DNA from 2 places in the Brevibacillus sp. MS2.2 genome. Region 1 is predicted to be linked to the other one. Evidence: riboswitches for the same ligand, from Rfam matches in the RefSeq annotation. Region 1 holds a riboswitch; the other holds the start of a gene.
The links. Region 1 has a riboswitch for cyclic di-GMP ahead of ggt (gamma-glutamyltransferase). Riboswitches for the same ligand answer to the same signal wherever they lie in the genome.
Positions count from the first base shown of each region.

Region 2: linked by a shared signal. The riboswitch ahead of yfmT (benzaldehyde dehydrogenase) and the one ahead of ggt (gamma-glutamyltransferase) in region 1 are both predicted to bind cyclic di-GMP.

Region 1 is NZ_JABSUZ010000001.1:182,841-188,648, reverse strand. It holds gene HP568_RS00800 (methyl-accepting chemotaxis protein) at 1-702, opposite strand, end outside; gene ggt (gamma-glutamyltransferase) at 784-2,502, opposite strand; cyclic di-GMP riboswitch class I at 2,685-2,773, opposite strand; gene HP568_RS00790 (SET domain-containing protein) at 3,023-3,640, shown strand; gene HP568_RS00785 (glutamine--tRNA ligase/YqeY domain fusion protein) at 3,720-5,387, shown strand; gene HP568_RS00780 (APC family permease) at 5,509-5,808, shown strand, end outside.
Region 2 is NZ_JABSUZ010000012.1:130,707-136,514, reverse strand. It holds gene HP568_RS13770 (RsmF rRNA methyltransferase first C-terminal domain-containing protein) at 1-821, opposite strand, end outside; gene HP568_RS13765 (hypothetical protein) at 907-1,662, shown strand; gene HP568_RS13760 (methyl-accepting chemotaxis protein) at 1,687-2,631, shown strand; cyclic di-GMP riboswitch class I at 2,808-2,893, shown strand; gene yfmT (benzaldehyde dehydrogenase) at 2,979-4,436, shown strand; gene HP568_RS13750 (methyl-accepting chemotaxis protein) at 4,467-5,348, shown strand; gene HP568_RS13745 (M14 family metallopeptidase) at 5,411-5,808, opposite strand, start outside.

The DNA of each region.
Region 1 (5,808 bases):
TCCTGATGTAAGGATTTCCTGTAATGGTTGCGGCAGAGCGGATTCCTCAAGCGGTTTTCCGATCAGATCCTCGGTAGGATGGTACTGAATCTGGTCCTTGTTATCAACGAGAATCGGATAACCATCGTTGCCTACTTTCAAATCTTTGAGAAATGTAGCTGTGAAGTCATCTACATTGACGAGCCCGGTCAAAACACCAAGCTTCTCATTGTTTTTCGCTTTTACAGGGGAAGCGACGATGATAGAGCGATTGCCGGTTGTTTTCGCAACAAGAACATCGGAGAAGCTGGACTTGTCCTGCATACCGTCTTTGAAGAATTGGCGCTCGGCAAGATTGATTCCAACGCTTTTGGGGAACGTATCAGCCGTTACTTTTCCATCGCTTGCGATAAACGTATTTCCGTCATACAGTTTCATTTCCTCGGTAAACTTGCGGATGAATTCATTTTTTGCCGCTGCATCATCGGATTGAATATCCGCGGTACGGGCTAAAATCTGAATTTCTGTCATACGCCGATCCAGATATTGATCCATAGCTATGGCTGTACTGGAAGTAAGGTCAACATAGGATGATTTTTGTTTATCAATCAGAATGGATGAAAAGCTGCTCGTGATAAACAACGAAACGGCAGTAAGTGGAATGACGGCCACGACGAGAAACCAAAGAATCATTTTGTTCCTGAGCTTGTTGAACAAAAACATAGGGTTTTTCCACTCCTAATCCGTGATTGCGAAATAGAAACAGGTAGACTGCTGAGATTTACTCAGCAGTCTGACAAAATATCAATATCCCATTGCAGCGCCTTCACCGCGAGGGTCAGCACCGCCAAATTTTACATTGGTTTGCGGGTCAATCAGGATTGCGCCGGACTGTCCCATCGTATCGGTATAGGCTGCTTCCAGCTTTTCTACTGGATGCCCACGTTTAATCAACTCGTCCAGGACTTCTTGAGGGATGCGGCTTTCCACCTTTAGATTGTTGGAAGAAGATCCCCAGTTGCGTCCATGCAGCCATCTCGGCGCTTCGATTGCGTCTTGCACGCTGAAACCAAAGTCGATGATACGCGTGACGAGAGCGGCTTGCGTTTGCGGCTGTCCTTCTCCCCCTTGTGTTCCGTAGAGAAGATAAGGCTTGTCCCCTTTAAAGAGCATAGCTGGGTTAATTGTGTGGAAGGTGCGTTTTCCTGGTTCCAAGTGATTGATGTGTTTAGGGTCCAAAGAGAAATAGCTTCCGCGGTTTTGCATAAGGATGCCCGTATCTTTCGCTACGATGCCGGAACCCCAGTCAAAATAGTGACTCTGAATGATGGACACTGCATTTCCATCTTTGTCGACGATCCCGAACCAGGTTGTATCTCCTTTTGGATCAAGCGGTTCTACGGATTTGGCGGCTTGCTTCATATCAATGCGCGCAGCTAAATCTTTCCCGTGCTGCTTGGACAACAGTTCATCCACAGGGATATCCACAAAGGCAGGGTCAGTCAGCCATTTGTCGCGGTCAGCAAAAGACTGTTTGGTAGCTTCTACAATCGTGTGATAGTAATCGGGTGTTCCTTCACCCATGCTCTTGAGGTCAAAGTTATTCAAAACATTAAGAATAGAGAGCGATGCCATGCCTTGGGAGTTAGGCGGAACATTGTACGCTTTGTAACCGCGGTAGTCTACCGAAATTGGATCTGCCCAAGTGGAGGTGTGCTTCTCAAAATCTTTCAACGTGAGCAATCCACCGTTGGCTTGCATGTCTGCTACGATTTTTTTAGCAACTTCTCCTTTATAAAAACCGTCAGCGCCTTTTTTTGCAATGATTCGCAAAGTATTGGCAAGATCCTTTTGTTTGAGAATTTCGCCTGCTGCATAAGGATCGCCGTTTGGCTTCAGGAATGTTTTACGGAATCCATCAAAACGTTGAAGGTTTTTCAAGTCATTGTCAGTTGGATCTGTCGCGTATTTCGTCCAATATACTTGGTTAGGGGTGACTGGATATCCATTCTCTGCGTATCCAATGGCAGGCTCCAGCAGTCTGTTCCATTGAAGCTTACTGTTGCCCATGCTTTTATGGGCGTAGTTGTACGCCTCCCACCAGCCGGAGACGACACCAGGGACAGTGTTTGCCGATTCATAACCGCGGGACGGGATTTTTTCGTAGCCTTTGTTTTTGTAATAGTCGATGGTTGCCTTTTCGCCTGCGCGACCACTGCCGTTCAGCGCCTTCAGCTCTTTGGTTTTGGCATTGTAGATGAGCCAGAAGTTATCTCCACCAATGGATGTGTAATGAGGATAGACGACAGCTAATGTGGAAGCGGCTGTAATAGCAGCATCTACTGCATTTCCACCGTCTTCCAATGTTTTTAGGGCCGCAGCCGTAGCCAGATAGTGAGGAGTCGTCACCATTGCGTTCGGTGACATCGATGTTGGACGGTTAGCAGCTTGTACCCCAGAGAATGTTGATAGCCCGATGACAGCAGTCAGCGCGACGGTCGAGAGTTTCTTCCAGAATGACATTCCTATGAAACCTCCTTCATGATGAATAAAATAATGTTTTCATTAAACCGGCTATCCGCTGTTGCCTCACCTCCTTTAAAAGTTAAAAATACACAATCATACAAAAATAGACAAAAATAGACATTGTGAGCGCAAAAAAAGACCAATGATATAGGATCATTGGTCTCGTCCTACATCAATACTTCGGTAGCTGGCAAGCGTGTCCGCTGTTACGGAGGTAGCCCCTATAGCTTTGCGTCGCCGGATTTCCCCGGGTATGCCGTTTCGATATCAATGGTTAAAGTAGAAAATTGACACATAAACTGATTCGATCGTTGTGGGAAAATGTTCCTAAAACTCCGTTTGCCAATAATATAGACTATTTACCATTTGTGGTAAATAAGAAAAATTATTTTCATCCAGAAAAATAGTCAGGAATGCTATGAGGAAGGTTGTTTTTCGCAGACATTCACACACCTCCTGGGGCTGAACTGCTTATGATGATAAAAAGGCACATTCGCCAAGGAGTGAAACAAAGACCATGATGCATCCCGATACAGAATTGCGCTATATCAACGATGAGATCGGGTACGGTGTGTTTGCGACAAGGTTTATCCCAAAAGGAACGATTGTATGGGCACAGGATAATTTGGACCAGGTATTGGACCCGGGATTTGTGGAAAGACTTGATTCATTACGAAAACAGGACGTACAAAAATATTCGTTCAAGAACCAGTTCGGAAAGTACATTCTTTGTTGGGATAAGGCAAGGTACGTGAACCACAGCTTTCATGCGAATTGCGTGCCGACCATGTATGATATGGAATTGGCTGCACGGGATATTCAGCCGGGTGAAGAGTTGACTGATGATTATGGAACGTTAAATCTGGATGAACCTTTTGATTGTTTGCCCGAGTCCGACACGGAACGCTCCCGCGTAATGCCCGATGACTTGCTTCGATATTACCCGCAGTGGGATCGGATTGCTGCGGAAGCCTTCCAACGTTTCAATCATGTTGAACAGCCTTTGCTGCATCTGATTTCCCCGAAGCATCTCGAAACGATTCGTGGGATCACGGAGCAGCGCGTTGCCATTGATTCTGTCATTCATCTGTATTGCAGGTCACAATGGCAAACGAGGCAGCAATGGAAGACGTGAGCGGGTCGGTCAACGACCCGATTTTGTTGAACTCTGGGTAGAGAATCAGTATTATGGAATGTAAAGGTGAAGTGAAAGGTTGATTTCATTGGAAAACAAGGTAGCGGCATCCAATTTTATCCGCAATATCATGATTGATGACTTGCAAGAGGGCAAAGTAAAGGAAATCATTACCCGCTTTCCCCCAGAACCGAACGGGTATCTTCATATTGGACATGCAAAAGCAATCTGCCTCAACTTTGAGTTGGCACGTGAATTTTCTGGCAAGGCCAACCTTCGATTTGACGATACCAACCCGGTAAAGGAAGACATCGAATACGTAGAGGCCATCAAAAGGGACGTTCAATGGCTTGGCTTCGAATGGGACGGGCTGTTTTTTGCATCTGATTACTTTGAAGAGATGTACAACCGGGCGGTACTGTTGATTAAAAAAGGTCTGGCTTATGTAGACGATCTGTCTCCCGAAGAAATGCGTAAAATGCGTGGGACATGGACAGAGCCTGGCACAGATAGTCCGTTCCGCAACCGATCTGTGGAGGAAAACCTGGACCTGTTTGCACGGATGCGCCAAGGGGAATTCAAGGACGGAGAAAAGGTGCTGCGTGCGAAAATCGATATGGCTTCTCAGAACTTCAACATGCGTGATCCGGTTCTGTATCGGATCTCCCATGCAACGCATCACAACACGGGCGACAAATGGTGCATCTATCCGATGTACGACTTCGCTCATCCGTTGGAGGATGCCATTGAGGGCGTGACACACTCCCTGTGCTCACTGGAATTCGAAGATCATCGTCCGTTGTATGACTGGGTAGTCCGCGAGTGCGAAATGGAGAAGGTACCACGCCAGTACGAATTTGCTCGCTTGAATCTGACCAACACCGTTATGAGTAAACGCAAGCTGAAACAGCTTGTCGATGAGAATGTAGTAGACGGCTGGGATGACCCGCGTATGCCAACCATCGCAGGCTTCCGTCGTCGTGGCTATACACCGGAAGCAATTCGTACATTCGCTCGTGAAGTAGGGGTAGCGCGCGCTAACAGCACGGTTGACGAAAAAATGCTGGAGTATTTCATCCGTGAGGACCTGAAGCTGAAGGCGCCACGTACGATGGCTGTTTTGAATCCGTTGAAGGTCGTCATCACGAATTATCCGGAAGGACAAGTCGAGATGCTCGAAGCGGAGATCAATCCAGAGAACCCGGAAATGGGCAATCGTGAAATTCCGTTCTCCCGCGAAATCTACATTGAGCAGGACGACTTCATGGAAAACCCGCCGAGCAAGTATTTCCGCCTGTTCCCGGGAAATGAAGTGCGTCTGAAGCACGCGTACTTCATTAAATGCAATGACGTTGTGAAGGATGCAGATGGCAACGTGATCGAGATTCATTGCACGTATGACCCTGAGACGAAGAGCGGCAGCGGTTTTACAGGTCGTAAGGTAAAAGGTACAATTCACTGGGTAGATGCAACCAATGCGGTTCCTGCTGAATTCCGTTTGTACGAGCCATTGATTATGGATGAGGAAGACGCAGAGGGTACTTTCCTCGACAACGTTAACCCGAATTCGTTGGAAGTGCTGCAAGGCTATGTGGAGCCAAATATGAAAGAAACCAAGCCACAAGACAAGTATCAATTTTTCCGTCATGGCTATTTCAATGTCGATCCGAAGCATACGACAGATGATAAGCTCGTATTCAACCGGATTGTATCGTTGAAGAGTTCCTTTGAACTGCCAAAAGCCTAGGAATTACTTATAGAAATCAAGCGCTGCTGTGCATGGAGAACCCGTGTGCAGTAGCGCTTTTTTCTTTCGTGATTATAAATCAACGTGTATAATTATTCTGTTACATAAAGGGGGACAGGTAGTGAACGGGAGAGCAGAACTAACACGTAGTTTGAAGTTGCGGCATATTGTCGTAATTGGACTGGGCTACATGGCCCCGATGGCCGTTTTTGACACCTTTGGCATTGTTTCTGGAGAAACGGGGGGGCACGTTCCTGCTGCTTATGCAGTCACACTTCTTGCGATCCTGTTTACGGCGGCAAGCTACGGAAAGATGGTACGGCTATTCCCTTCAGCAGGGACCGCGTATACGTATACGCAACAAACGATTCATCCCTATGCAGGATTTTTGGTAGGCTGGGCGTCTTTGCTGGATTATTTG
Region 2 (5,808 bases), on a different contig from region 1:
GACGCCCACTCGGGTTGACCAGCAGAAAAGCAATCTGCATGTGGCAGCGGAACGATTTCAAATTCCGGGTGACTTCCCAGGAAGTTAACCAGTGACTGCTCATTTTCTAATGGAGCAAATGTGCAGGTGGAGTAGACCAACGTTCCGCCTGGCTTCAGCATAGCAGCGGCCGCCTCGAGAATATCGCCTTGCATGACATGGCATTCGGTTACTTTTGCAGGGCTCCAGTCTTCAATTGCTTCGGGTAGCTTGCGGAACATTCCTTCGCCAGAGCATGGAGCGTCTACTAAAATTCGGTCAAAAAACTGGGGGAATCGCTCCTGTAAGCGTTCAGGCGTTTCATTGGTCACGACGGCATTGGTCACGCCGCAGCGCTCCAGATTTTCTGACAAGGCTTTTGCCCGAACAGGATGGATTTCGTTTGCTACGAGCATTCCTTGTCCACGCAAAAACGCTGCAAGCTGCGTCGATTTTCCCCCTGGCGCTGCACACAGGTCGAGGATTCGCTCACCAGGCTGTGCGCCGAGTGCTTCGGCAGCGGACATCGCGCTTGGCTCCTGCAAATAGTACATGCCAGCGGAGTGAAAAGGATGCTTGCCGGGACGATCTGGCTCTTTGTAGCGAAAACCGGTTTCGCACCAAGGGACTGCTTCCAGAGAAAACGGCGAGATTTTCAAAAAATCGTCACGACCGACCTTCAACGGATTGACCCGCAAGCCGTGTGTCACAGGCTGATCATACGAGGAAACGAATGCCTCATAATCGTGTCCAAGCATGGTTTGCATGCGCTCGGTAAATGTTGTTGGTAAATTTTTTGTCATAACAGCCTCCGATGTCAGATTTTGGCCCCATGTGAAAGGAAAACATAGAATCATGGCGAATCATAGAGAATGAGGTGAGAGCATTATGGAAGGATCCCGTGCAAAACGCTACCGCTCCCGGCGGAGGAATGACTCGGAAGTAAGCCGGTTTTGGATCATGGGGTTGCTGTTCTCACTGCTGGTGCTCGCTTTTGAATTCTTTATCGAAATACCCGCCGACGCAGATTGGCTGATCGATATGGAGATGGCTTTGTTTTCTGCCAGCTTTACGTTACTTGCCTTTTATCTGCTCGGACTTACCTTTGCCTTTTCACGCCACCAAAAGGCAGGGAAGATCAATCACCAAATCATCATCTATGTATGGTTGGGTGCGATCTTGTTTCACTTGTTCCTGCTCATCAGCAATTTGTCCAATCAGCATGTGTACAAAGCAGGGATCATTCTGTTTTTAGGACCATTGTTTTTAACTGTCTACCATTTTATCACGTACTTGGCAGCTTTGCGCGAGGAGCGTGAGGAGCAGGAGGCAGCTACGACAGCTACGCTCGAGCGTACGGCCTACCAGATGATTCTGGAGGGTGGGCGTGTATACAGCGAGCTGAATCGCCTGAAAACAGAATATCCAGAAGTGGAGCAAATGCTTCGTGCCAACGATTTTCACGATAAACTGGAGCGCTATGCTTTGGAAATGCAGCAGTATTTGCAGGCGAAGCAATTTGAGCGTAAAGACGTGGAGCTCTTGGAGGGTCACTATTATTTCTTGGAAAACTTGCTGAGCTTGGCGAAACAACATCCGGGAATAATCGAGTCCCGCGTATATAGCCGCCGAGGTGACAATTGATGGGTACAAAGGAGAGGGAAGCGGATGTTTTGGAAAAAAGACAAAGGCCTGGCAGAAAAAGAGACAGCAGCGACGACAGTGGCAACTCCCACGACCACAATGGCAGGACAGCAAGACGCTTGGAAACATGAGCTTCGCGGTATTTACGAACAGTTGGGTGCGATCTTCACTTCAAACCAAGCGATGAACGCCGAATCCGAGCAAATGGTGCGCTTGGTGACGAGAATGAAGCGTGTCGTAGATAATATCCAGGTCATTAACGAGCGGGATGATGAATCTGCGAGCCAACTGTCGGATCGAGGAGAGCGCCTGACAGATATCTGCAAACAATCGGTAGCGCGTGCAGATGAAGGCAAAAAGGCTATGACGGACGTTGTGGAAGTCATGAGCCTGCTCGACAAAGAATCGGTCCATACGTCCAAATCCATGAGCCGCTTGGAAGAGCGCTCTTCGGAAATTACGAGTATCGTCAAGGTGATCAGCGACATTGCCAATCAGACCAACCTTCTCGCCCTGAATGCAGCGATAGAAGCGGCACGTGCGGGTGAACAAGGCCGAGGCTTTGCTGTCGTAGCGGATGAGGTACGGAAGCTGGCCGAGATGACAGCGAACTCGACCAAGACGATTGCAGAATTGATCGGCAAGATTCAGGAAGAAACAAAAGAAGCGTTGTCCAACAGTGAAAAAAGCAGCAGTGCGATCAAAAACGGACTTTCTATCAGCAAGGATGCTGCGGAGAAGACGGATCAGATCGTGAATGCTTTCCAGGCCCTGAACGTCGAAGTGTCAGGCGTGATGGAAATCATCGCGCACCAAAAGCGATTTGCTGACGATGTGTCCCAGCAGGTAAGTGATGCAAAGAGCTTGCTGGACGAGCTGAATGAAGGCTTGACCAAGCATGTGAGGGACGCCAACGCGGTAGAGCAAATGCTCGCGACGAGCGTAAAGGATGTCAAAAAGTTATTGTGATCATAAGGAAAAAGAATCAGGAGTCCGTATTCAAGCGATGCGGACTTTTTGGTATTTGTTCACTTTCTTTCACTAATTATTTACATGTTTTCGTTTGACTATTCGAAATGGAGTACTATAATCAAAGTAGGATTCTCCATATCTTTCCTTTTTTCGACAAAATCCTACCAGCATTCGCTATGAATGGGCAAACCCATTGAAAATTGGGGACGCAAAGCCACGGGCCTAATGTACAAGTTACGATGGCAGCCGGGTTGCCGACTAGCAGTGTATTTTGCTGTTTTAGTTTTACGGCTCCTTTCAGGCGAAAGGGGCCTATTACCTTTACAAAAGGGAGAGGTTAAAGCATGTCAATCCTTCAAACACTGGACAAGCAGTACATTAATGGGGAGTGGCGCGACGGACTGGGCGCGAAGACATTGCAAGATATCAACCCTTACAACGGGGAAGTCATCGCAGAATTCAAAATGGCAAATCTGGAGGATATCGACGCGGCTTACAAGGCGGCAGCCAACGCGAAAAAAGAGTGGGATGAAGTGAATGCCTATACCAAATCCCGAATGTTGGAGCGAGCTGTTCACTATATCGAAGAGAATGAAGAAGAAATCATTCAGATCATCATACGTGAATTGGGTGGAACCCGATTAAAGGCGTTTTTTGAGATCGGGCTTGTGAAGGATATTATTCGCGAGGCGGCTACGTTCCCCGTACGCATGGAAGGAAAAATTCTTCCTTCTCCCGTAGACGGAAAAGAAAATCGCTTGTATCGGATTCCCGCAGGCGTTGTCGGTGTCATCAGTCCGTTCAACTTCCCGTTCTATCTGTCGATGAAGTCCGTAGCTCCAGCTCTTGGCGCGGGCAACGGTGTCGTTCTTAAACCGCATGAGCACACGCCAATCACGGGTGGGACGCTCATCGCGAAAATTTTTGAAGAAGTAGGTCTGCCAAAAGGCTTGATCAACGTTGTTGTGACGGATATTGCGGAAATTGGCGATGGTTTTGTCTCCCACCCGATTCCGCGCATCCTTTCGTTTACAGGCTCTAGCCAAGTAGGAAGCCATATCGCGCAAGTGGCAGCGAAGCATTTCAAAAAGGCGATTTTGGAGCTGGGCGGCAATAGTGCACTGATCGTTTTGGAGGATGCGGATCTCCAGTATGCCGTTAATGCAGCGGTATTCAGCCGCTTTACCCACCAAGGTCAGATTTGCATGTCGGCTAACAGGGTTCTGGTTCACCAAGATGTATACGATAAATTCCTCGATCTGTATGTGGAAAAAGTATCTGGACTCAAGGTAGGCGACCCAAATGATCCTGACACGGTAATCGGTCCACTCATCAATCAACGGCAAGTCGCCAACCTGATGGCAACGATTGATGAGGCGATACGGGAAGGAGCCGTTCCTGCATTGAAAGGGGAAGTAAAGGGCAACCTGGTCGAGCCGATCGTTTTGACAGGAGTGACCACAGACATGTCGATTGCTTCTAAAGAGCTGTTTGGTCCGGCTGTTTGCATCATGTCGTTTGCTTCCGAGGAAGAAGCGATTCGCATGGCGAACGAGACACCATTTGGATTGTCCGGGGCGATTCATACACGCGATCTGGAGAGAGGTGCCCAGATGGCCAAACGAATTGAGACTGGCATGATTCACATCAACGATGGAACGATCAATGACGAGCCAATCGTGGCGTTTGGCGGTGAAAAGCACTCCGGGTTGGGACGTTTGAACGGTCAATGGAGCTTAGAAGAGTTTACTACGCTGAAATGGATATCGGTTCAGCACAAGCAACGCCAATTTCCGTATTAATGCCAGCAAAATATAGAGGTGAAGAGGGTCATGAACGGTTACGTAGAATGGAACGAAACGGAAGCTTCCGAAGAGGGGAAAAACGCAGAGCTGCTCGAGGCGTTCATCAAGGTTGCCCCCTATTTAAATGATTTGCTCTCCGATGACATTACCATTGGGGTCTATGACACGGAAAAGCTATTGCGCAATGTGCCTGCCCAAACATTTGCACTGCAAGTCAAGCCGGGTGATCCACTCCAGGAAGGAGATGTGATCACCAACGCGATTCGAAAAAACACCAAGCAGGCGATGATGGTCCCCAAGGAATTATTTGGGTTTCCTCTCATCGCACGGGCGATCCCTCTGCATGATCACACGGGAAAAGTCATCGGTGGTGTCGGCATTGGTTCCAGCATGGAGCGAGCCAATGAGCTGTATGAAATTGCGGCAAATCTCTCGAGCGTCGTCGAGCAGGTCAGCGCCACCACACATGAGATGGCTGTGCAGATCGGGAATTTAAACGAGCAAATGAAGGCGATCTCAGAGCAAGCCAATGATGTGAGCCAAAGTACGACTGAGATCGAGCAAATTACGCTCGCCGTGAAAAAAATCGCTGATCAAAGTAACATTTTGGGACTGAATGCGAGCATTGAGGCTGCGCGAGTAGGGGATGCAGGGCGAGGGTTCGCTGTCGTTGCAAATGAAGTTCGCAATATGGCGACGGATTCACGGGCGAATGCAGACAAAATCAAGCAAACCACAGATTCCATCCGGGATTTGATAACCCTGCTGCAAAATTCGATTGAATTGATTAATCAAACCATGGAGAGTCAGGCAGCCGCTACGGAGGAAATTTCTGCGACGATGGTCGAAGTGAGCGACAATACGCAAAAGCTGGCAGGGCTTGCCCAAGAAGTGTTTGAAATAAAGTAAGCCTATACATGTAACAAAATTCCCCTCTCAGGAGTCTAACTTTAGAGAGGGGAATTTTTCCTTTAGTTCATTTGGATGGTAGGTAGCGATTGCTCCAGCATATAGCGATACACCGGGACTTCATCGCCCTTTTCAACGGGCAAGAAGTTAAACGTGACGTAGCTGTCTACCGATTCCGGTTCCAAGGCCAATGCTATGAAGTTGGCGTTTGGCTGAGCCATGCTGAACACGTAGCTACCCGCAGGAAAGGTTTTCGTTGTTTCTGTTACATTTGCAGTCACTTGGTTGGTGAAATGCCCATTCTCGTAAATCGTATTCACCTTGTTTTCCAAAATGGTGTAGCTTTCTACCGCTATGGTTGTTTCTTTTGATAGCTTGCTTACTGAAACACCGAGCAGTTCCAGCTTGGCTGCGACTTCATGGTAGCCAGGAGGCATGAGATAAGCAGTGGGGCGCTCGC